Linked DNA regions of Nitratireductor mangrovi. The protein of the gene in region 1 binds, or shares a complex with, the protein of each later gene. Links are inferred from orthologs where the notes say so. Each region holds a gene or a part of one and is shown in the gene's direction. Other genes may lie near its edges. The genes, in order: dapF and FQ775_RS16935.

The links.
Region 2: the proteins of dapF (region 1) and FQ775_RS16935 are in contact, whole or in part, in a solved structure (PDB 5YGU), measured with the Escherichia coli proteins. The link is inferred for Nitratireductor mangrovi from one-to-one orthologs.

The regions. Positions count from the first base shown.
Region 1 is NZ_CP042301.2:3,700,126-3,711,632, forward strand. What follows is about bases 717-3,563. They hold dapF (diaminopimelate epimerase), read left to right. Parts: upstream 717-1,622; coding sequence 1,623-2,504; downstream 2,505-3,563. Other genes in these bases: FQ775_RS18105 (hypothetical protein), read left to right, coding at 719-1,291; FQ775_RS18110 (DUF1328 family protein), read left to right, coding at 1,373-1,534; mtaB (tRNA (N(6)-L-threonylcarbamoyladenosine(37)-C(2))-methylthiotransferase MtaB), read left to right, coding at 2,504-3,563. Outside these bases: FQ775_RS18100 (MBL fold metallo-hydrolase), read left to right, coding at 1-664; more of mtaB, read left to right, coding at 3,564-3,784; signal recognition particle-docking protein FtsY, read left to right, coding at 3,796-5,613; FQ775_RS18130 (septation protein A), read left to right, coding at 5,620-6,267; FQ775_RS18135 (pyridoxamine 5'-phosphate oxidase family protein), read left to right, coding at 6,441-7,055; FQ775_RS18140 (DUF2332 domain-containing protein), read right to left, coding at 7,067-8,110; FQ775_RS18145 (NUDIX hydrolase), read right to left, coding at 8,107-8,652; FQ775_RS18150 (YybH family protein), read right to left, coding at 8,698-9,168; FQ775_RS18155 (helix-turn-helix transcriptional regulator), read right to left, coding at 9,238-9,933; FQ775_RS18160 (transporter substrate-binding domain-containing protein), read left to right, coding at 10,119-10,916; FQ775_RS18165 (amino acid ABC transporter permease), read left to right, coding at 10,984-11,507. UniProt on the Escherichia coli protein: Involved in the succinylase branch of the L-lysine biosynthesis and in the biosynthesis of the pentapeptide incorporated in the peptidoglycan moiety. Catalyzes the stereoinversion of LL-2,6-diaminopimelate (L,L-DAP) to meso-diaminopimelate (meso-DAP).
Region 2 is NZ_CP042301.2:3,470,672-3,482,243, forward strand. Bases 6,574-9,485 are described here. They hold FQ775_RS16935 (RNA pyrophosphohydrolase), read left to right. Parts: upstream 6,574-7,724; coding sequence 7,725-8,246; downstream 8,247-9,485. Other genes in these bases: FQ775_RS16930 (divergent polysaccharide deacetylase family protein), read left to right, coding at 6,574-7,720; cueR (Cu(I)-responsive transcriptional regulator), read right to left, coding at 8,284-8,670; FQ775_RS16945 (heavy metal translocating P-type ATPase), read right to left, coding at 8,719-9,485. In the rest of the region: FQ775_RS16895 (glutamate-5-semialdehyde dehydrogenase), read left to right, coding at 1-611; FQ775_RS16900 (nicotinate-nucleotide adenylyltransferase), read left to right, coding at 659-1,252; FQ775_RS16905 (MFS transporter), read left to right, coding at 1,381-2,700; rsfS (ribosome silencing factor), read left to right, coding at 2,815-3,189; 23S rRNA (pseudouridine(1915)-N(3))-methyltransferase RlmH, read left to right, coding at 3,205-3,687; FQ775_RS16920 (murein hydrolase activator EnvC family protein), read left to right, coding at 3,806-5,146; FQ775_RS16925 (S41 family peptidase), read left to right, coding at 5,136-6,461; more of FQ775_RS16930, read left to right, coding at 6,554-6,573; more of FQ775_RS16945, read right to left, coding at 9,486-11,226; FQ775_RS16950 (superoxide dismutase family protein), read right to left, coding at 11,338-11,572. UniProt on the Escherichia coli protein: Master regulator of 5'-end-dependent mRNA decay.

The DNA.
Region 1 (11,507 bases):
TCTTCCGCCGGTCGACGCCGTGCTTCTGTCTCACAATCATTACGACCATCTCGACCTCGGCACCTTGCGGCGGCTGAAGGAAAAGCACGATCCGCTGGTGGTCACCCCGCTCGGCAATGATGCCATCATCCGCGACGCGGTGCCCGACATGCGCATTCACGCCGGCGACTGGGGGGACCGGGTCACGCTCTCCAACGCGGCTGGAAGCCTCGACGTCCATATCGAGCCCGCGCACCACTGGTCGGCGCGCGGCACCGGCGACCGCCGCATGGCGCTCTGGGCCGCCTTCGTGCTGTCCGGCCCGGCCGGCAAAGTCTACATCGCCGGGGACACCGGCTTCCATCGCGGCATCAATTTCCGCGCCGCGGCCGAGCGCCACGGCCGCTTCCGCCTCGCCGTCCTGCCGATCGGCGCCTACGAGCCGCGCTGGTTCATGGAGCCCCAGCACCAGAACCCGGAAGAAGCCGTCGAGGCGATGCGACTGCTTGGGGCCGAACATGCCGCCGGCTGCCACTGGGGCACCTTCCATCTCACCAACGAGGCGATCGAGGAGCCGCGCGACCGCCTGTTCGCCGCGCTCGACACCGCCGGCATGCCGCGGCAACGCTTCCGGCCGTTGCTGCCGGGCGAGGTCTGGGACGTGCCGCAAACATCCGAGGCGTGACATCGCCCTTCCTTGCGCTAGGATAGTACCGGGGCGACACGGGAGAGGCGAAGGATGCGTATGTTGCGGGGGGTGATGGCTTTGATGGTCGCCGGTGGAATTTCAGGCGCGGCCGCTGCCGGATCGATAGCGGACAAGGGGGCCGAGGCCGAGAAACAGTTCGCCGCCGGCCAGCCGATCGCGGCGATCGAGACGCTCGATTCTGCGGTCGCGAAAATCTGGGATACCATGCCGCTGACGGTGCGACGGGCGGTGCTTGTCGAGAGCGTGTCCGGCTATGGCATCTACGCGCCGCGCGACAAGCCGGCCTTCGGGCCGGGCGAGGCGATCGTCATCTATGTCGAGCCGATCGGTTTTGCCTACGGCAAGGACTCGCTCGGGGCAGGCCAGATCGCTTTCGACATCGACCTGGCGATTGAGGATGAAGCCGGCACACAGGTGCTGCAGCGCGAAAACTTCGTCTCGGTCGAAACGCCGGTCCGCTACCGCAATCGCGAGTTTCATCTGACCGTGAACCTGAACCTCAGCGGCGCCCCGACCGGCAAGTATGTCGGGCGGTTCCTCTTGAAGGACAGGCACTCCGACAAGACCGCCGAGTTCGACGTGCCGTTCGAGATCGCCGGCTGACCCTGCTGAGGGAACGGTACGCGCCGAAACGCGTTCTTTTGATTGTCCGCCCAGCAAAGGGTCAATCCGGAGAGCGCGCTCATGATCAAATGGATACTCATTCTGCTCGTCGTCGCTGCGGTGGCGAGCCTTCTCGGCCTCAATTCGCTGGCCGGTGCCGCCATGACCGGCGCCAAGCTGCTGATTGCCGTCGCGCTGATCCTGTTCCTGCTGGTGCTGTTCGGCCTGGTGGCGATCGCCTGATCCTCGCTCTGCGGCCGCCATCGCCAGCGTCTGGTAATCGGGGCTCGCTTCCGCCATATAGGGGCCGGATCGATCACCTGGACCGGCAATGGAAGAGCGGCCGCATTTTGCCAAGATGAACGGGCTCGGCAACGAGATCATCGTTGCCGACATGCGCGGTCGCGCCGGGCGCGTATCGCCAGCTGCCGCGCGCGCGCTGGCCGCGGACCCGGCGACGCGTTTCGACCAGATCATGGCGATCCATGATCCGAAGACGCCCGGCACGGCCAATTTCATCGAGATTCTGAATTCCGACGGCTCCTCCGCCCAGGCCTGCGGCAACGGCATGCGCTGCGTCGTGCAGGCGCTGGCCGCCGAGACCGGTACAGCCCGCTTCACCTTCGAGACGGTGGCCGGCATCCTCAACGCCGAGGAACATGCCGACGGCTCGATCTCGGTCGACATGGGCAAGCCGCGCTTCGACTGGCAGGACATCCCGCTCGCCGAGGAATTTCGCGACACCCGCATGATCGAGTTGCAGATCGGCCCGATCGACGCCCCGGTGCTGCATTCGCCTTCGGTGGTCTCGATGGGCAACCCGCATGCCGTGTTCTGGGTCGACGACGACGTTTGGTCGCACGATCTCGAGCGTTTCGGGCCGCTGCTCGAAAACCATCCGATCTTTCCCGAAAAGGCCAACATCACCATTGCCAGGGTGACCGCTCCCGACGCCATAACCATCCGCACCTGGGAGCGCGGCGCCGGGCTCACCCGCGCCTGCGGTTCCGCCGCCTGTGCTGCCGCCGTCTGCGCGGCGCGCACCCGCCGCACCGGCCGCGGCGTGACCGTCACCGTGCCGGGCGGACCATTGCTCATTGAATGGCGCGATGACGACCACGTCATCATGACCGGCCCCGCCGAATGGGAATTCTCGGGACGCTTCGATCCCGCCACCGGCGCCTGGGAACGCGAAGTCGAGGGCGCGGTCTGATGGCTGTCGACATCGTTACCTTCGGCTGCCGGCTCAACACCTATGAGTCGGAAATCATGCGCCGCGAATCCGAGGCCGCCGGCCTCGGCGAGCTCGACGGCGGTGCCGTGGTCTTCAACACCTGCGCCGTCACCGGCGAGGCGGTGCGCCAGGCGCGCCAGGCGATCCGCAAGGCGCGCCGCGAGAACCCGGCCGCGCGCATCATCGTCACCGGCTGTGCCGCCCAGACCCATCCCGGCAGCTTCGCCGCCATGGACGAGGTCGATCTCGTGCTCGGCAATGAGGAGAAGCTGAAGAGCCAGAGTTACCGCGCCTTGCCCGATTTCGGCGTCAACGACACCGAAAAGACCCGCGTCAACGACATCATGTCGGTGACGGAGACCGCGCCCCATATGGTCGATGCGATCGAGGGCCGCGCCCGCGCCTTCGTGCAGGTCCAGAACGGCTGCGACCACCGCTGCACCTTCTGCATCATCCCCTATGGCCGCGGCAATTCCCGCTCGGTGCCGATGGGCGCCGTCGTCGAGCAGATCAAGCGACTGGCCGGCAACGGCTATCGCGAGGTGGTGATCACCGGCGTCGACATCACCTCCTATGGCACCGACCTGCCGGGCGCGCCGCGCCTCGGGCGCCTGGTGCGCACCATTCTGCGCCAGGTGCCGGAGCTCCAGCGCCTGCGGCTGTCATCGATCGATTCCATCGAGGCCGACGAGGATCTGATGGCGGCGCTCGCCGACGAGCCGCGCCTGATGCCGCATCTGCACCTGTCCCTGCAGTCGGGCGACGACATGATCCTGAAGCGCATGAAGCGGCGCCACCTGCGCGACCATTCGATCCGCTTCTGCGAGGACGTTCGCCGTCTGCGTCCCGACGCCGTCTTCGGCGCCGACATCATCGCCGGCTTCCCGACCGAGACCGAGGCGATGTTCGAGAATTCGCTGGCAATCGTCGATGAGTGCGGGCTGACCCACCTCCACGTCTTCCCGTTCTCGCCACGCGAGGGCACGCCGGCCGCCCGCATGCCGCAACTGCCGCGCCGGCTGGTCAAGGAGCGCGCCGCGCGCCTGCGCGAGGTTGGAGAGATCGCCTATCGCCGCCATCTCGACGGCGTTGTCGGCAGCGCCCAGAAAATTCTTGTCGAACGCGAAGGTCTCGGCCGCACGGAAGGTTTTGCTGTCACCGCAATTGATCGCGGCGCACCGGGCGACATCGTCGCCGCCCGCATTGCCGGCCATGACGGCGAACGGCTGAACGCCGTCGCGCTGGCCGAGGCGGCCTGACGGACGCACGCATGGCATTCGGTTTCATCAAGAAGATCTTCTCCTTCGGCAAGAAGCAGGTCGAGGAGGTTCCCGCCGAAGACGAGGCAGCAGAGGCGGCGACCGCCCCCGCGCCCACTGAAACCGCGCCGCCGCCGCCCGCGCCGGAAAAGGCAAAGCCGGAGCCGGGTCCTTCCGAGCCAGGTGAAGGGGAACGCCCGAAGACCTGGCTACCCCTCCTGGAACCGGAAGCCGAAAAGCCGGCGGAGCCCGTTCCCGGGAAAGCGGCGAAGGAGACCGCGGGCGAAGCTCCAGCTAAGCCGGCGTCCAGGCAACCTGATGCACCGCAAACCCCGCCATCTCTCAAGGGTGAGCCACCGGTGGAGGAGGCGTCCCCATCTCCACCGCGGGAAGAGGCAGGCGAGACGCCGACCGAGGAGCGCGAGGGCCAACCCGCCGCGAAGCTCAAGCCCGAGCCGGCCGCACCGGAAGCCGAACCAACCCCGGAGCCGGCTCCCTCCGCTCCTCCTCCGGCGAAGGTCGGCGAGACTCCGGCCGAGCCGGTTGTAGAGGAACGTTCGAAAACGCGGCCGCTACCGAGAAAACTGGAAGCCGAAAAGCCGGCCGAGCCTGCTCCTGAGAAGGAGCCAAAGGAAACCGGGCCCCAACCGCTGCCGGCAGAATCCGTCGGTGCCGAGCCCGCCGCTGCCGAAACCGCCGATGCCAGCGACAAGGCGGCTCCTCCGCCGCGGGAGATTGGCGACATATCAGCCGAGCCGGCGAAGGAAACCCCACCTCAACCGCCGCCGGCGGTCGAGCCTCCGCCAACCGCGCCGACGCCAAGATCCTCGCCTCCCGCCGGCCGCGTCACGGTGTCGAAAACCGTCGAGGCGCGTGTCGAGCAAGCGCCCGCTGCGCCCGAACCGGAAGCAAAGCGCAGCTGGTTCCAGCGCCTGCGCGACGGCCTGTCGCGTTCCTCGCGCGAACTCGGCGGCAACATCGCCGGCGTCTTCACCAGGCGCAAGCTCGACGAGGACGCGCTCCAGGATCTGGAGGACGTTCTGATCCAGGCCGATCTCGGCATGGAGACCGCGATCCGCATCACCGACACGCTGGCCTCCGGTCGCTACGGCCGCGACGTCTCCGACGACGAGGTGCGGACCGTCATGGCCGGCGAGATCGAGAAGGTGCTGGCGCCGGTGGCGCTGCCGCTCGAGCTCGACCTGTCGCACAAGCCGCACGTCATTCTGGTCGTCGGCGTCAACGGCACAGGCAAGACCACCACCATCGGCAAGCTCGCCGCCAAGCTCGTCGGCGGCGGTCTCGACGTCATGCTGGCGGCCGGCGACACCTTCCGCGCCGCCGCCATCGAGCAGCTCAAGATCTGGGGCGAGCGTACCGGCTCGCCGGTGGTCGCCTCAAAGCTCGGTGCCGACGCCGCCGGCCTCGCCTACGACGCCTTCGAAAAGGCGAAGGAGGCGGGATCGGACGTGCTGATCATCGACACCGCCGGCCGCCTGCAGAACAAGGCCGAGCTGATGGCGGAACTGGAAAAGATCGTGCGCGTGCTCGGCAAGCTCGATCCCGAGGCGCCGCACACGGTCCTTCAAACTGTCGACGCAACCACCGGCCAGAATGCACTCAACCAGGTCGAGATCTTCCGCAATGTCGCGGGTGTGAACGGCCTGGTGATGACCAAGCTTGACGGCACGGCGCGTGGCGGCATCCTTGTCGGCATCGCGGCCAGGCACAAGCTGCCGGTCTATTTCATCGGCGTCGGCGAACAGGTCGACGATCTGGAACCCTTTTCGGCCGGCGAGTTCGCCAGGGCGATCGCCGGCGTGGCATAGCGAAAAATGACCGACAAACCCCTCTTCGAACGCGAACCCGCAGACCCGAAACGTGACGCGATGAACCCGCTCCTGAAGCTGGTGCTGGAGCTCGGGCCGCTGGTCGTCTTCTTTTTCGCCAACGCGCGCGGCGAATGGCTGGCAGCGACCTTTCCGTCGCTTGCCGCCTTCGGTGGACCGATCTTCATCGCCACCGGGATGTTCATGATCGCCACCGCGCTGTCGCTCGGCATCTCCTGGATCATGGTGCGCTCGCTGCCGATCATGCCGCTGGTCTCCGGCGTCATCGTCTTCGTCTTCGGCGCGCTGACCTTGTGGCTGCAGGACGAGACCTTCATCAAGATGAAGCCGACCATCGTCAATTCGCTGTTCGGGACCGTGCTCCTTGGCGGGCTCATCTTCGGCCGTTCGCTGCTCGGCTATGTCTTCGACCAGGCGTTCCGGCTCGACGCCGAGGGCTGGCGCAAGCTCACCTTCCGCTGGGGCCTGTTTTTCTTCTTCCTGGCTCTTGTCAACGAGATCGTCTGGCGCTCCTTCTCCACCGACGCTTGGGTGGCGTTCAAGGTCTGGGGCATCATGCCGATCACCTTGATCTTCACCTTCAGCCAGATGCCGCTGGTCATGCGTCATTCGCTCGACGAGCAGAAAGGCTAGTGGAATGAATCTGACATTCGATAGCCGCTCGCTGTCGGCCTCAACATCGAATGTCAGATTCATTCCACTAGGAACTTGAACTTGCCAGTGGTTCTTCGGTTTCCGACATTTGCCCTCGCGGCCGATACGAACGGGATGCGAATGTCGGAAATGAACCACTAGAGGGAGCCGCCATGCAATTCATCGAGACCCGCGAGCAACTGCGCCAGCACTACAAGGCGCCCGGCGACCTTCCTCTGCGCAAGGAGTTGAAGGCGCTCGACCCTCATTGCCGCAACTTCATCGCCAAAAGTCCGTTCGTGCTCATCGGCTCGTCCGACGGCAACGGCAATGGCGACGTCACGCCCAAGGGCGACAGGCCCGGCTTCGTCGCCGTGCTCGACGACAACACCCTCGCGATTCCCGACCGGCCCGGCAACAACCGGCTCGACACGCTCGAAAACGTCATCGCCAATCCCGCCGTCGGCCTGCTGTTTCTCATCCCCGGCATGAACGAGACCTTGCGGGTCAACGGCACTGCCCGCATCACCGCCGACGAGGCGCTGCGGCTGGAACTCGCCGTCGACGGCAAGAGCCCGGCGTCAGTGATGATCGTCACGGTCAACGCCTGCTACATGCATTGCGCCAAGGCGTTCCTGCGTTCGGCCCTGTGGAACCCGGAGGCCTGGCCGCCACGTGCAGCGATGCCGACGCTGGGCGAGATCATGAAGGATCAACTCGCCCTTGCCGAACAGGCCGCCGAGGCCGACCGGCGGCTCGAGGAAGCGTATCGCAAGACGATGTGGTGAGGCCACTCGCCTCAGCCGGTCCATTCGATCCAGCGGCCGTGATAGTCGCATTTGGCGAGCCTCGTCGTCTCGCCGCCCGGCCATGTTGTCACGCTGAGCGTGGCGAAAGGGTCGTTCGGGTCGCGTGGCTCCATGCGCAGCCGGGCGATCGGGCTGTCGGGCGTCGCCGCCTTCCCTGCCTCGTCGAGTACCGCCACGATCGCGTCCTTGGTCGCGCGCGGCAGATATTGCCACATGATGGTGTGGAAGAAGACCAGCGCCGTCCCGTCCCGCGGCCCAGCCAGCCGGCGGCGAACGAAATCGGCCGCATCTGCGCGCTCGACCACGAACGGTTCAGCCTCGGCGAGACCGATCGCGGCGTCGAGACGCTCCAGCCTGTGAGGCTGGTCCGCCCACAGATAGGAGCGTAACCGCAGCCGCTGGTCGGGATCGCGAAAGTCGACCGGGCGGATGTCGCTACCGGCGCGCGCGACGATCGCCAATTCGCCATCGAGCGGCGGCGGCGTGCCGCGCATCTCCGGCGAAAGCCGCACCGGTGACGCGGCGTTGCCCCAGCCGGCATCGCCGTAATCGTAGCGGAAACGGTCGAAGATCAGGTTGAGCCCGGCGCTGGACCCGATCTCGGCGCCCGAAAACGGACGTTTCAGCGCGCGTGCCGCCGCAAGGAAGCCGGGCAGGATCATGCCTGCCCGCGCGATCTCGTTGGTCTGCGGCGGATTGTCGAGCGCTCGCACCAGCGCCTCGTCGTTGCGCCGGATCGCTGCCGCCAGTTCCGTCTCGAACGTCGCCTGCGCCACTTTTGCCGCCGGAAAAAGCGCGGCCAGGGCGTCGTCCTCGCCGGACAGTACCAGCGCATGCAGGCCGCCGCAGAGCCTGAGCGCCAGTGCGTCGGCGCGCGGATTTCCTTCCCATTCGAGCACCTGCAGGCCGGTGACCGTCGAGCGGTCGAGGACCGACGCCAGCGCCCGGCACAGCCGGGCCGTGAAGGGCGAACCGAGATCGTCGCAGGCGATCGCCTGCTTTTCGAAATGATCGCGGATTGCGGCCGCGCTCATCGCGGCCTCAGATCGGCGCTGCGGCCTTCAGGATTGGCAAACGGCGCTGCAATCGATCCTTCCTGCACCTGTCGCTCATGGCCGAGCATCCAGTGCACCGTCGGAAAGGCGAGATCGTCCCAGGGAATGTCGTCCCAGCCGAACAGTCCGACTTCAAGGCTTTCCTCGCCGGCCGAAAAGCCCGGCTCGTGCAGCACCGCGCGATAGATCAGCTGCACCTGCGACAGTCGCGGCACCGAATAGACGGCAAGCAGGCTTTCGATGGCAAGTCGTGCGTTGGCTTCCTCCAGCGCCTCGCGACGCGCGCCGTCCTCCGGGGTCTCGTGCAACTCAAGAAAGCCGGCCGGCACGGTCCAGTAGCCGCGGCGCGGCTCGATGGCGCGCCGGCACAGAAGCAGCTTGCCGTCGTGGCGCACCACCGAGCCGACCACAATCTTGGGGTTCTCGTAGGCGACGAAGCCGCAATTCTCGCATACGGCGCGTTCATGCGTATCGCCGTCGGGCACGGTGCGGGCAAAGACGGGCGAAAGCGGATAGGTCATGGCCGGCAGGCTACCCGCTTTCGCCGGGGCGGTGAAGCGGCAGGCCTACCGCTTCATCAGGTGATCGCCATAGGGATCATCGATCACCATCAGCCAGCGGCCGTCAGGCTGGCGGCGCAAGACCGCCACCGAAAGTCCGCCGTCTTCGATCACCGTTCCGTCCGGGGCCTTTCCGGTCATCGACCACGGCATCAGGTGCAGAGCTATGTCGCCTGCCTCGATCACTTCATGGCCGTGATAGGTGAAATGCGGGTCAACGGCAATGAAGCTCTCGAACAGCGCCCTGAGCGCCGGCGTTCCGGAGGCGGGCTGGCCGGGTTCGCCGACCACAACGGCATTCGCCTCGTAGGTCGAAAGGACCGTGTCGACGTCCTTGGCGGCAAAGGCCGACGTCATCCTTTCGATCACCTTCACGACGTCGGTTTCGGCGCCGGCCGCCAGGGCAGGCGATGCGACCGGCAGCACTGCGAGTGTGAGCATCCCGGCAAGAGCTGGCAGAAGACTGGGTTCAGGCATGGGAGTTTCCTTTCTGATGCAACGCTGACGGCGTAGCAGCAGCAACTGCCAGAAAGTGGCAGCATCGTTTCAGCGCAACGGCTTTTCTTGCTCGGCCTGCTGCCACTCACGCATCAGCGCGTGGCGGCGGCGCGGATAACGCTCGCCGGTCAGGCTCATCGCCAGGATCCGGTCGCCGCGAAAGTGCCGGATGGCCTGACGCAGTTCGCACCACGCCACCACCACTCGCACTCTTTCGAAGAAGCCCAGCGCAAACGGCCAGATCGTCCGCCGCGTTTCCCCCTTGCCACCTTCCTTGCGGTAGACGATCTCAAGCCTGTGCTCCTTGCGGATCGCCTCCCTGATCACCGCCAGGTCGACGGTATCGGTCTCCGCCGCGTCGACAGGCCCGATCATCAGGGTCGAGGTGTCGAGGCGGTTCCTGAGGTCATCAGGCAGCACGCTCGCCACCTTCGCCATGGCGTTGCGTGCCGCCGTTCCCAGCCGCTCGTCGCCGCGCTCCGCGACCCATTGCGAGCCGAGCAGCAGGGCCTCGATCTCCTCGTCGCGCAGCATCAGCGGCGGCAGCATGAAGCCGGGCTGAAGCACATAACCGAGACCCGGCTCGCCCTCGATCGGCGCGCCTTGTGCCCTGAGCGAGGCGATGTCGCGATAGAGCGTGCGCAGGCTGACCCCGGTTTCGCGCGCAAGCGTGCTGCCGCTGGCGGGCCGGCGATGCCGGCGCAGCACCTCGATCAGTTCCAGGAGACGTTCCGCCCGCGACATCGTCTTCCTCACCTGCCCCCGCGTTGCCCGGCCGAGCATGCCGATGACGGCGGCCTCCGCCAAGCCCCCGGCGCGACAGGCGCGGCAGCAGATGCCAGCCGAGCGCCTTGCGCGTGATGGACCGCGCGTTAAACTGCCGCCCCGGTCCGGCCGCCAGAGCCGGAGGCTGCCCCCAGGAGCTTCACATGAAGAGATTTCCGTTGTCGCTGGCCGCGCTTGGCGCCGCCCTTTTCCTTCCGCTCGCCGCCCATGCCCAGGCACTGCCCGATCTCGGCGGCCGCACCGTGGTCGTGGTGACCGAGAACGCCTATCCGCCGCTCCAGTTCATCGATCCGAAGACCGGTGATGCGATCGGCTGGGAATATGACGCCATCGCCGACATGGCCAAGCGCCTCAATTTCAAGGTCGAGATCCAGAACACGAGCTGGGATGCTATGATCCAGTCGGTATCAGACGGCCAGTACGATATGGGCATGACCGGCATCACCATCCGCGACGACCGCAAGGAGAAGGTCGACTTCTCCGACGCCTACATGCATTCGGAAATGCGCATGCTGGTGCGCGACGACGAGGAGCGGTTTGCCGACGAAAAGCAATTCGCGGCCGAGGAGAACCTTCTGATCGCCGCCCAGCCGGGCACCACGCCCTTCTACGTCTCGGTCTACAACATCCTCGACGGCGACGAGGCCAATCCGCGCATCAAGCTTTTCGAGACCTTCGGCGCGACGGTGCAGGCGTTGCTGGCCGGCGACGTCGACCTTGTCCTGACCGACGGCGTTGCCGCCAACGGTTACGTCGAATCCTCGGGCGGCAAGCTCAAGGTGATCGGCGGCCCGCTCGGCTCGGAGGATTTCGGCTTCATCTTCCCGAAGGGTTCCGACCTTGTCGCGCCGATCAACGCCGCCATCGCCGCGATGAAGGAAGACGGCACGCTCGACGCGCTCAACAAGAAGTGGTTCCTCGACTACAAGCTCGGCCAGTGATCCCGGCCTGCGCCGGCGTGCGGCGTGGAACCCCGCGCAGGCATTGGCTCGATAGCGTCGCTTCCTGATGCATCCGTCCCCTGCCTCCGCCACCAGGGAGTTTCCCTGGTGGCTGCTCGTCGCGGTCGCGATGGCCGTGGCGATCGCCGTGTTCATCGCCGCAAGCGATCTCTACGCACAGGTCTTCGCCACCGTCTCGCGCGGCATCGCCATCACGGTCTTCGTCACCGTCGTCGGCTTCTCGCTCGCCTCGCTGATCGGGCTCGGCGTGGCGCTGATGGCGCTGTCGAACTCGCTGCTGCTGCGGCAGATCGCCCGCTTCTACGTCGAGATCATCCGCGGCGTGCCGATCCTGGTGCTCCTGTTCTGGATCGCCTTTGCCGGCGTGCCCGCCTTCGTCGCGCTGTGGAACTTTCTCGCCCAGCCGCTTCAGCAGGCGGGGCTGATCGGCGAATTGCTGGTGCGCGACGTCTCGCTGCTCTGGCGCGCCGTCATCGCGCTCACCATCGGCTATTCCGCCTTCATTTCCGAGGTCTTCCGGGCGGGCATCCAGTCGGTGGATCCCGGCCAGATCGAGGCGGCGCAGGCGCT
Region 2 (11,572 bases), 220 kb from region 1 along the record:
CCGAGGCCCGCGTACCGGTCTTCGCCCATCTGGAAGGCATCTGCCACCTCTACATCGATCGCTCCGCCGATCTCGACATGGCGCGCGACATAGCCGTTAATGCCAAGATGCGCCGCACCGGCATTTGCGGCGCAGCCGAGACGCTGTTGATCGACCGTGCCGCCGCCGAGACCCATCTGGTGCCGATCATGCAGGCGCTGGCCGACGCCGGCTGCGAAATCCGCGCAGACGGCGCCGCGCGGGCCCATTTCCTGGCGGCGCAGCCCGCAAGCGAGGAAGACTGGTCCACCGAGTATCTCGACGCCATCATCTCGGTGAAGCTGGTCGATGGCATCGAAGCGGCGATCGACCACATCGAGACGCATTCCTCCCACCATACCGAGGCGATCGTGGCCGAGGACGCGCAAGCCGTCGAGCGCTTCTTCAACGAGATCGATTCGGCGATCCTGCTCCACAACGCCTCGACCCAGTTCGCCGATGGCGGCGAGTTCGGCATGGGAGCCGAGATCGGCATTGCCACCGGCAAGATGCACGCGCGCGGACCGGTCGGCGTCGAGCAACTCACTTCGTTCAAATACCGCGTGCGCGGTACCGGCCAGATCCGGCCTTGACCGACACCGCAGGCCAGTACGCGGGCGTCGATGCCCGCTACCTGCGCATGCCCTATGTCGAGCGCGGCATGGCGGTCGGCATCTTCGGCGGTTCCTTCAATCCCCCGCATGCCGGCCATGCGCTGGTGGCCGAAATCACCATTCGCCGGCTGCAGCTCGACCAGCTCTGGTGGCTGGTCACGCCCGGCAACCCGTTGAAGGACGCAGGCGAACTTGCCCCGCTCGCACAGCGCCTTGCTTTGTCGGAGAAGATCACGCCGGACCCGCGCATCAAGGTCACCGCCTTCGAGGCCGCGCATCGCATCCGCTACACCGCGGACACGCTCGAACTGGTCACCTCGCGCAATCGCGGCGTCGACTTCGTCTGGATCATGGGCGCCGACAGCCTGGCAAGCTTCCATCGCTGGCAGCGCTGGCGCGACATCATGGAACTGATGCCGATCGCCGTGGTCGACCGGCCGGGCTCGACCCTGTCCTTCCTGTCGTCGGTAATGGCCAAGGCCTATAGCCGCGCCCGCGTCGACGAGGACGAGGCACCGCTGCTTGCCCGGCTGCGGCCGCCGGCCTGGACCTTCATCCACGGTCCGCGCTCATCGCTTTCCTCGACCGCGCTCAGGCAGGCACGGCGCGACGAAGACTGAAGCGCCCGCCAACCCAAAGGCGCGGCGGCATCCAAGCGGCATGCCGGCGAAGAGCCGTCCACTTCCGGACAGTTTCTGCCGTTTTCGTCGCCTTTCGCGGCCTGCAAAAGCGACATTCTCATCACGTCATGACGCTTGCCACGCCGACCGAAGCGGAACCCGCCGCGATCGTCGAACCGGTGCAATCCGCGCCAGTGATCGCGATCGCCAGCATTATCCTGTCGATGGCGCTGGTGGCGATCGGCAACGGGCTGATGTTTGCCTTCGTGCCGGTCAGGCTGGGCGCCGAAGGCTTTCCGCCGAGCTGGGCCGGCCTGATCCTGACCGGGCTTTCGGCAGGCGGCATGGCCGGCTGTTTCCTCACCGGGCGCATGGTGAGCCGGGTCGGCCACGCACGCGTGTTCATGACCTTTTCGGCGCTGATCATCCTGTCCTGTGTCGTCGTCAGCATTCGGGTCGATCCCTGGCTCTGGATCCCGGCGCGGGCGCTCTACGGCTTCGCCATCTCCGGCCTGTTCATCGTCGCCCAGAGCTGGCTCAACGACGTTGTCGAAAACCACATTCGCGGCCGGGTGACCGCCTTCTTCTACGTGGCTTACGTCGTAGGCCTCGGCGTCGGATCCTATCTGCTCAGCCATATCGACGCCATGACCAACGCCGCGCCGGTAGTGGCGATCGCCTTCGGAGCCCTGTCGATCATTCCGGTGGGGCTGACGCGGCTGCGCACGCCGCCACCGCCGCCCATCGCCACGATCGCCCTGCGCCGCGCCTGGCAGATCTCGCCGGTCGGCCTTGCCGGCATGCTCGCGGTCGGCGGCCTGTCGATGATGGTCGCCGGCTTCGCGCCGATCCACGCCACGGCGATCGGCTTCGGCAAGGATCAGGTCGCACTGCTCCTGTTCGCCATGCCGCTCGGCACCTTGCTGTTCCAGCTGCCGCTCGGCTGGATTTCGGACCGTACCGACCGCCGCTACGTGCTGGTCGCCGCGTCGCTGATCGTGATCGGCGCCGGACTGCTTGCGACGGGCGCGGACGGATCGGTACTGTTGTGGATGATAGCCGTCTACATGGTATGGAGCGGCGCGACGGAATCGATCTACTCGATCGCCAGCGCGCACGCCAACGACCGCGCCGAAAAGGACGATCTCGTGCTCCTGTCGAGCACCATGCTGTTTGCCTGGTCGCTTTCCGGCTTCGTGATACCGGGCGTTGCAACCGCGCTCACCGCATTCACCGGCACCGGCGCCTTCATCTTCATCGCCATAGCGATTGCGGCGGTCTATTGCGCCTTCGTCGTCTGGCGCCTGACCCAGGCACAGGCCGTTCCGGCGGCCGAAAGCGGCGATTTCGCGCCGCTCTCCGCTCAGGCGCCGCCGGCGGCGGAACTGGCCTATCCCTCCGCCGAGGAGCAGGAAGCCGGTGAAGGACGGCCCGCCGGCATGTCTTGAAAGTGTTAAGGGTTAATGCCTATCTTCGGTATGTCGCGTGATTCACGCGGTGCGGTTGTTCTTGTTGCGAAAGGAAAGACACTGAGAACAGCACTGGGCAAGAAGGCTGAGATCATGCCTTCGCCGGCTGGGATGAGCCGAGATGGTCAATCCCACGCCTTGAAAACCGTCCTTGAATCTCTGGAAGACTCCAAGGCCGAAAACATCGTCTCCATCGACATCCAGGGAAAATCGAGCCTCGGCGACTACATGGTCGTTGCGTCGGGCCGCTCGAACCGCCATGTCGGGGCCGTTTCCGATCACCTGATCAAGGCGCTGAAGGATGCCGGCCTGGGCAATGCCCGCGTCGAGGGCCTGGGCAGCGCCGACTGGGTGCTCATCGACGCCGGGGACATCATCGTCCACGTCTTCCGCCCCGAGGTACGCGAGTTCTACAACATCGAAAAGATGTGGCAGGCTCCCGATCTCGAGGACGAAACGGTCCACTAGCCGGCCGTCAGGGCGATGCGGATTGCCGTTCACGCGGTGGGCCGGATGAAAGCCGGCCCCGAACGGGAGCTTGCAGACCGCTACTTCGATCGCTTCAGCAAGGCCGGGCCGCCGCTCGGCCTCGAATGGGCCGGCGTGACCGAGGCGCCGGAAAGCCGTGCCGGCAGCGCCGACGAACGGCGGCGCGAGGAGGCTGCGCGACTGATCACCCATCTCGGCGGCGGGACCGCGCTGGTGCTTCTCGATGAGCGCGGCAATAACCCGGGCTCGCAAGAGTTCGCCGGCTGGCTCGCCAGGTACCGCGACGACGGCCAGCGCTCGGTGATGATCGCCATCGGCGGCCATGACGGCCATGCGCCGGAACTGAGGGGTGACGCTGCGCTGGTGATGTCGCTCGGCGCACTGACCTGGCCGCATCAGCTCGTTCGCATCATGATCGCCGAGCAACTCTATCGCGCCGCCACCATCCTGTCCGGTCACCCCTATCACCGCGCATGAGCCCACGGCCGCGCGTTTTTTTGACAAATTGGCTGCACAGATTGAGATAGCAGTGACTAGTGCGGTGTGCTGATTCTGTTCGCACGACCGTACGCGAATGATCGAACGAGATCGCAGGATGACGCCAAGAGGGGGCCGGCCGGATCGGAGACTGCCGCAGCTTTGCGTCACATTGGCGATCGCGCTGACCGCCGGATTGCCGGCTCTGCCGGCCGCAGCCCAGGACGTCGGCGCCCTGGAGCGCCGGCAGGAGCAGCGCAACAGCGAGTATCAGCAGATCCTGCGTCAGATGACCTTGTCCAATGAGCGCCTCGCCGAACTGCAGGGCGAGGTTGCCTCCATGCGCAAGGACAATGCGGCCGTCACCGCTGCGCTGATCCAGGCCGCCAAGACCGAGCGCAAGCTCACCAACGACATCGCGGAGATCGAGGCGCGGCTGACGGCGCTGAAGGATCAGGAAGAAGCGATCCGCCTTTCGCTCCATGCCCGCCGCGGCGTCCTGGCCGAGGTTCTCGGCGCGTTGCAGCGCATGGGCCTGAACCCGCCACCGGCCATCCTCGTGCGTCCCGAAGATGCGCTGGCCTCGGTGCGCAGCGCGATCGTTCTGGGCGCGGTGGTGCCTGAATTGCGCGCCGAGACGGAAATCCTGCTCGGCGACCTCAGGGAACTCGCCTCGCTGCGCGACGCGATCCAGGCCGAGCGCGAACGCCTGTTTGCCACCGTCCAGGATCAGGCGGCGGAGAAGCAACGCCTGGCGCTGCTTCTGGAAGAGAAGGCTCGCCTCCTGCGCAAGACCGAATCATCGCTCGCCGAGGAACGCGAACAGGCCGCGGCGCTTGCCGCGCGCGCCGGCAGTCTCAAAGAGTTGATCGCCTCGATCGAGACCGAGATCGTGAGCGTGCGCGAGGCGGCCACGGCCGCCCGCCAGGCCGAAGCCGAGCGCGCTCGCCGCGAAGCGGAGGCGGCGGGGCGTCCGGTGCCGGAGGCCAACCGTCTGCAAGCCGGCCTACCCTTTGAAAGCCTTGAAGGAAATGTCTCGCTGCCGGTCGCCGGAGCCGTCGTCAGGCGCTTTGGCGAGGAGGATGGGCTGGGCGGCCACATGGCCGGAGACACGGTTCAAACACAATCCAATTCTATCGTCACAGCGCCTGCCGAAGGCGTGATTTTGTACGCGGGACCCTTCCGATCCTATGGGCAACTCTTGATACTGGATGTTGGCGACGGTTATCATATCGTTCTTGCGGGCATGGGCAGGATCAGCGTGTCGCTCGGGCAGTCGGTCCTCGCCGGAGAACCGGTCGGAGCAATGGGCGAAGCCAGAGTGGCAAGCGCTGCGGCGCTGGGCAGTGCAGGTTCCGGGCCGGAGCTCTACATAGAGTTCCGAAAAGATGGCAAACCCGTCGATCCCGCCCCATGGTGGGCGAAGCGGCGTTCTGGAAGGACTGAAAATGATTCGTAGGTTGTCGCTTCTTCTTGCCGGCGCCCTGATGGGCGCCTCCGCAATGAGCGTCGTATACGGCCCCGCCGGCTCCTCCGCGATCGCGGCAGGGTCGGACACCTACCGCTACCTCGCCGTGTTTGGCGATATCTTCGAGCGCGTGCGGGCCCAGTACGTGACCCCGCCGGAAGATCGCAACCTGGTCGAGAGCGCCATCAACGGCATGCTGGCCTCGCTTGACCCGCATTCCTCCTATCTCAATCCGGACGACGCCAAGGACATGCGCGTCCAGACCAAGGGCGAGTTTGGCGGCCTCGGCATCGAGGTCACGATGGAGAACGAACTCGTCAAGGTCATCACGCCGATCGACGACACGCCCGCCTCGCGCGCCGGGGTGCTGGCCGGCGACCTGATCGCCGAAATCGACGGCGAGGACGTGCGCGGCCTTTCGCTCGCGGATGCGGTCGACAGGATGCGCGGCGGCGTCAACACCCCGATCGAATTGACCATCCTGCGCGAGGGCGCCGTCGAGCCGATCAAGATCACCATCATCCGCGACATCATCAAGGTGAAGGCGGTCAAGTCGCGCGTCGAGGAGGACGTCGGCTACCTGAAGATCACTTCCTTTACCGAGAAGACCTTCGACGACCTTCAGTCGGCGATCACCGGCATCCAGGAAGAGGTGCCCGCCGACAAGCTCAAGGGCTACGTGCTCGATCTGCGGCTCAACCCTGGCGGCCTGCTCGATCAGGCGGTCAGCGTGTCTGATTCCTTCCTCGACCGCGGCGAGATCGTGTCGACCCGCGGGCGTGATCCCAAGGATGTCACCCGCTTCGACGCCCGACCCGGCGATCTGGTCGGCGGCAAGCCGGTGATCGTGCTCGTCAATGGCGGTTCGGCCAGCGCGTCCGAGATCGTAGCCGGCGCGCTGCAGGATCATCGCCGGGCGACGATCCTCGGCACCCGCTCGTTCGGCAAGGGCTCGGTGCAGACGATCATTCCGCTGGCCGAGAATGGCGCCCTGCGGCTGACGACGGCGCTTTATTACACGCCCGCAGGCAAGTCGATCCAGGGCAAGGGCATTTCGCCCGACATCCGTGTCGAGCAGCCGCTGCCCGACGAACTGCTGGGCCGCGACGTGACCCGCGGTGAATCGGAGCTGCGTGGCCACATCAAGGGCGACGAGGAAAGCGACGAGGGTTCGGGTTCGGCCGCCTATGTGCCGCCGGAGCCCAAGGACGACGTCCAGCTGGCCTATGCTCTCGACCTGCTGCGCGGCGTGAAGACCGATCCGGCCTTCCCGCCCAATCCGGACCAGGCCGTCCTCAACCAGTAGCCAGTAGGGGCCCGCGCATTTCGATGCGCGGGCCGTCTCTCCCGGTTTCGCGTTTCGACCGGATCGCATGTCATTCTGGAGAGGCTCTCAGCTTGCCACTCGACAAGCAGATCGAACGCCCGCTCGGACAGGACCGGCCCGCGCGCGAAGTAGCGCCGCGGGCGGCGGGTATGTTGCCGGGCCCCGGGCGCGTCGGCGGCGTCCTGCTTGCCGGCGCCGTGCTGGCCGCAGGCGGCGTGATCGCACTCCAGCCCGCCCCGTGGCGCCAGCCCGAGCCTGAAGTCGCCTCGACGCCGGCAGACCAGCCGGCGCCCCAGCCCAAGGAACTAGCGACGAACACGGAGCCGCCGGAACGGACTGCGCCGGCAGCGCCGTCGATCATTCGCGTGCCGGACGAGGATTCGAGCCAGAACGTGATCGTCATCCGCGATCCGTCGGCGCTCGGCCAGGACCTGCGGGTGGCCCACCTGCCCGACCGCGCCCTGCTCGAACAGTCCGCGCACGGTCCGCTGCCGATCAGGGGTGCCGACGGGCGCCGCCCGGTCGATGTCTATGCGCGTCCCTGGTCCGGCGCGCGCGGCGCGCGGGTCGCGATCGTCATCGGCGGGCTGGCGCTGTCGCAGACCGGCACCCAGGCCGCGATCGACAAGCTGCCGCCAGAGGTGACGCTGGCCTTCTCGCCGCAAGGCAACTCGATCGGCCGCTGGATGCAGGCGGCGCGCAGGCAAGGGCACGAGCTCTTGATGCAACTGCCGCTGGAACCCTTCGACTACCCGAACATCAATCCCGGCCGCAGCACGCTCACCACGCAGGCGACAGCCGGGCAGAACATCGACAATCTGCACTTCGTCCTGGCGCGCACCACCAACTATGTCGGGGTGATGAATTATATGGGCGCGCGATTCACGGCCGATCGCGACTCCTTTGCGCCGGTGATGCGCGAACTCGGCGCACGCGGCCTGCTTTATCTCGACGACGGCACCTCGGCGCGCAGCCTGGCCAATGACCTCGCCACGGCAAGCAGGGTTCCCTACGCGCAAGGCGATACGCCGATCGACCAAGAGCGCGAGCGTGGCAAGATCCTTGAAAAGCTCGACGAGCTGGAGCGCACCGCCCGCGCCCGCGGCTTTGCGCTCGGCACCGGCTCGGCCTTCGATGTCACCATCGATGCGGTGACGTCGTGGGTTGCCGAGGCCAAGAGGCGCGGCATCGAGATCGTCCCGGTCTCCGCCCTTGCCAACGATCCCGAGAAGGAATGACGCATTGGGCGACAAGACCCGTCTGGTGGACCCTCAAACCCTGCCATACCGGCCTTGCGTCGGCATCATGGTGCTGAACCGCGACGGGCTGGTCTGGGCCGGCCGTCGCATCCACGAAACCGACAGCGAGATGAGCGGTTCGCAAAAGCTCTGGCAAATGCCGCAAGGCGGCATCGACAAGGGCGAGGAACCGTTGCCAGCCGCCCGCCGCGAGCTCTACGAAGAAACCGGCATCAAGACGGTTTCGCTCGTCGCCGAGGCGCCGCGCTGGATCAACTACGACCTGCCGGCACACCTTGTCGGCATCGCGCTCAAGGGCAAGTTTCGCGGCCAAACCCAGAAATGGTTTGCCTTCCGCTTCGAGGGCGACGACGACGAAATCCGCATCAACCCGCCGCCCGGGGGCCACGAGGCCGAGTTCGACGCCTGGGCCTGGAAGCCGATGCGCGACCTGCCGAACCTCGTGGTGCCGTTCAAGCGCAGCGTCTACGACGAGGTGCTGGCCGCCTTCGCGCACCTCGCCTGACGGTGCGGCTTTTCGTCGTCTGGATGCTGGCCGTTGCCTAGGCGCCGGCCAGTTCGTCGATGATCGGGCACTCCGGCCGCTCGTCGCCATGGCAATGGGCGACGAGATGGCTCAGCGCGTCGCGTAGCCCTTTCAGCTCTGCGATCTTGCGATCAATCTCGGTGAGCTTGGCTTTCGCGATAGTCTTGACGTCGGCGCTTTCGCGCTCGCGGTCATTGTAGAGCGACAGCAATTGCCGACATTCGGCGACCGAGAAGCCGAGCCCGCGTGCCCTTTGCAGAAAGCGCAGCCTGTGCACGTCCGACGTCGAATAGTCGCGATAGCCATTGCCGGACCGGTCCGGCTTCAGAAGCCCGATATCCTCGTAGTAGCGGATCGTCTTCGCCGGCAGGCCCGAGCGTTCGGCCGCATGTCCGATGTTCATGTCATCACCCTTCCGTTTGGCCGGAAACTTTCCAGACACCTGTGCTGTTCATTTCAACGAGAGCGTCCTTAGCCGCAGCGCGTTGCCGATGACGGACACCGAAGAGAGGCTCATGGCGGCGGCCGCGATCATCGGCGACAACAGCGTGCCGAAGACCGGGTAGAGCACGCCCGCCGCCACCGGCACGCCAAGCGCGTTGTAGGCGAAGGCGAAGAAAAGGTTCTGGCGGATGTTTCGGATGGTGGCTTGCGCCAGGGTACGGGCGCGCACGATGCCGGTCAGATCGCCCTTGACCAGCGTGATGCCTGCACTCTCCATCGCCACGTCGGCGCCCGTGCCCATTGCAATGCCGACATCGGCGGCGGCCAGCGCCGGCGCATCATTGACGCCGTCGCCGGCGACCGCGACTCTGGCGCCGCCGGCGCGCAGTTCCTCGACCAGCCGCTGCTTGTCCTCGGGCAGCATTCCGGCCCGAACGTCATCGATGCCGAGTTTCCCGGCTACAGCTTGCGCCGTGCGTTCGTTGTCGCCGGTCGCCATGATGATCCTGAGGCCGCTTTCATGCAGGTCGCGAATGGCGTCCGCCGTGGTCGCCTTGATCGGATCGGCGACGGCGAGGAGGCCGGCCGCTCGACCATTGATAGCAACGAACATCGCCGTCTTGCCTTCGCCAGCGAGCGCATCGGCCTTTTCGGCCAGCGCACCGACGTCGATCCCGAGGTCGTCCATCATCGCCCGGTTGCCGAGCGCGACCTCGCGACCGTCGACCTTGCCGCGCACGCCCTTGCCCGTCACCGCGTCGAAATCGGTTGCCTGTTTCAGGTCGATGTTGCGCTCCGTGGCGCCGGCCACGATCGCTTCGGCCAACGGATGTTCCGACCCTTTTTCCAGGCTTCCTGCACGCACGAGGACATCGTCCTCGGAAAAACCTTCGGCAGTGGCCACGTCGGTGAGCTTCGGCCGGCCTTCGGTCAGGGTCCCGGTCTTGTCGACGATCAGCGTGTCTACGCTGGCGAAGCGCTCGAGCGCTTCCGCATCCCTGATCAGCACGCCGGCCTGCGCGCCCCTGCCCGTCGCCGTCATGATCGACATCGGCGTTGCCAGCCCCAGGGCGCATGGGCAGGCGATGATCAGCACCGAGACCGCCGAGACGATGGCGAAGATCATTGAGGGCGAAGGGCCAAAGAGGGCCCAGACGACAAAGGCCGCGATCGCGACCAGCACGACCGTGGGGACGAAATAGAACGACACGCGATCGGCCAGCCCCTGGATCGGCGCGCGCGAACGCTGCGCCTTGGCGACCATCTCGACGATCCGCGACAGCATGGTTTCGGCGCCGACCTTGTCGGCAGTGATCACGAGGGTGCCGTTCTTGTTGAGCGTTCCGCCGGTAACCGTGTCGCCCTCCACCTTCTCCACCGGTACCGGCTCGCCGGTGATCATCGATTCATCGACCGAGGAGCGGCCCTCGGCCACGGTGCCGTCGACCGGCACGCCGTCGCCCGGCCGTACGCGTAGCCGGTCGCCTGCGACCACTTCGTCGAGCGGCACGTCGCTTTCCGTACCATCGTCTGCGATGCGTCGCGCCGTCTTCGGCGACAGGTCGAGCAGGGCGCGGATTGCCGAGCCCGTGCGTTCGCGCGCCTTGAGTTCCAGCACCTGGCCGACGAAGACCAGCGCGACGATGACCGCGGAGGCCTCGAAATAGACCGGCACCGCGCCGCCATGGCCGCGGAACTGGTGCGGAAAGATGCCGGGGAAAAGGGTGGCGACGACACTGTGGAGATAGGCGGTGCCGACCCCGATCGCGATCAGCGTCCACATGTTGGGGCTGCGGTTCTCGATCGACTGCCAGCCGCGCTCGAAGAACGGTATCGCCGCCCACAGGACCACAGGCGTCGCCAGCGCCAGTTCGGCCCAGACGGCAACCCGCTCGCCAAGCCAGTCGCGGACCGGCAAGCCGACCATCGGTCCCATGGCGATGACGAGCAGCGGCAGCGCCAGTCCGGCGCTGACCCACAGCCTGCGCGTGAAGTCGACCAGTTCCGGGTTCGGTCCCTCCTCGCCGGTGGGCACGCCCATCGGTTCCAGCGCCATGCCGCATTTGGGACAGGAGCCGGGCGCGTCACGCACGATCTCCGGATGCATCGGACAGGTGTATTGCGTACCGGCAGGCATTGGCTCGGGCGCCGGCCGGTCGCCGAGATAGCTTTCCGGATCGGCCTCGAACTTCTGCTTGCAGCGTGCGGAGCAGAAATAGAAACCCTCGCCGGCATGGCGACAAAAATGCTCCGCGCTCGCGCGGTCGACCTTCATGCCGCAGACCGGGTCGGTTGCCTCGACGAAGGCTTCGGGCGACTTTTTGAACTTCGCTTGGCAACCGGTGCTGCAGAAATGGAAAACATGGCCGTCATGCTCGACGCTCGGCTTGCCGGCCGAGGGATCGACGGTCATGCCGCAAACGGGGTCGCGGACCACCTTTCCGGCTTCCGGCCCGGTGTGATCGGCGCAGCACGCCGCCCCTGTATGTTGGTGGCTGTGGGTGTCGTGGGCCATCTGTGGTCGTGCTCCGTCGGGAGAGAAAATTCTTCAGGCCAAACACAGATAGACCTTCCAGTCACTGGAAGATCAACAGCTTTTTTTTAGAGCGTCGAAACCGGCTCCGGCTTACCGCCTGACGACCCCACAGGCGATGCGGTCGCCGGCGTCGCCGGAAGGCTGGCTCGCGTAGTCGTCGGGGTCGGAGTGCACGATCACGGCAGTCCCGTCGCCGTCCAGCAAAGGATGCGCACCGTCTTCCAGCGAGACACGGTCGGTGAAGAACTCGACCTTGAGCACGCCGTTTTCAGCGACATAGACATTGGGCAGATCACCGGGATGAGGGCCATGCTCGGCATTGATG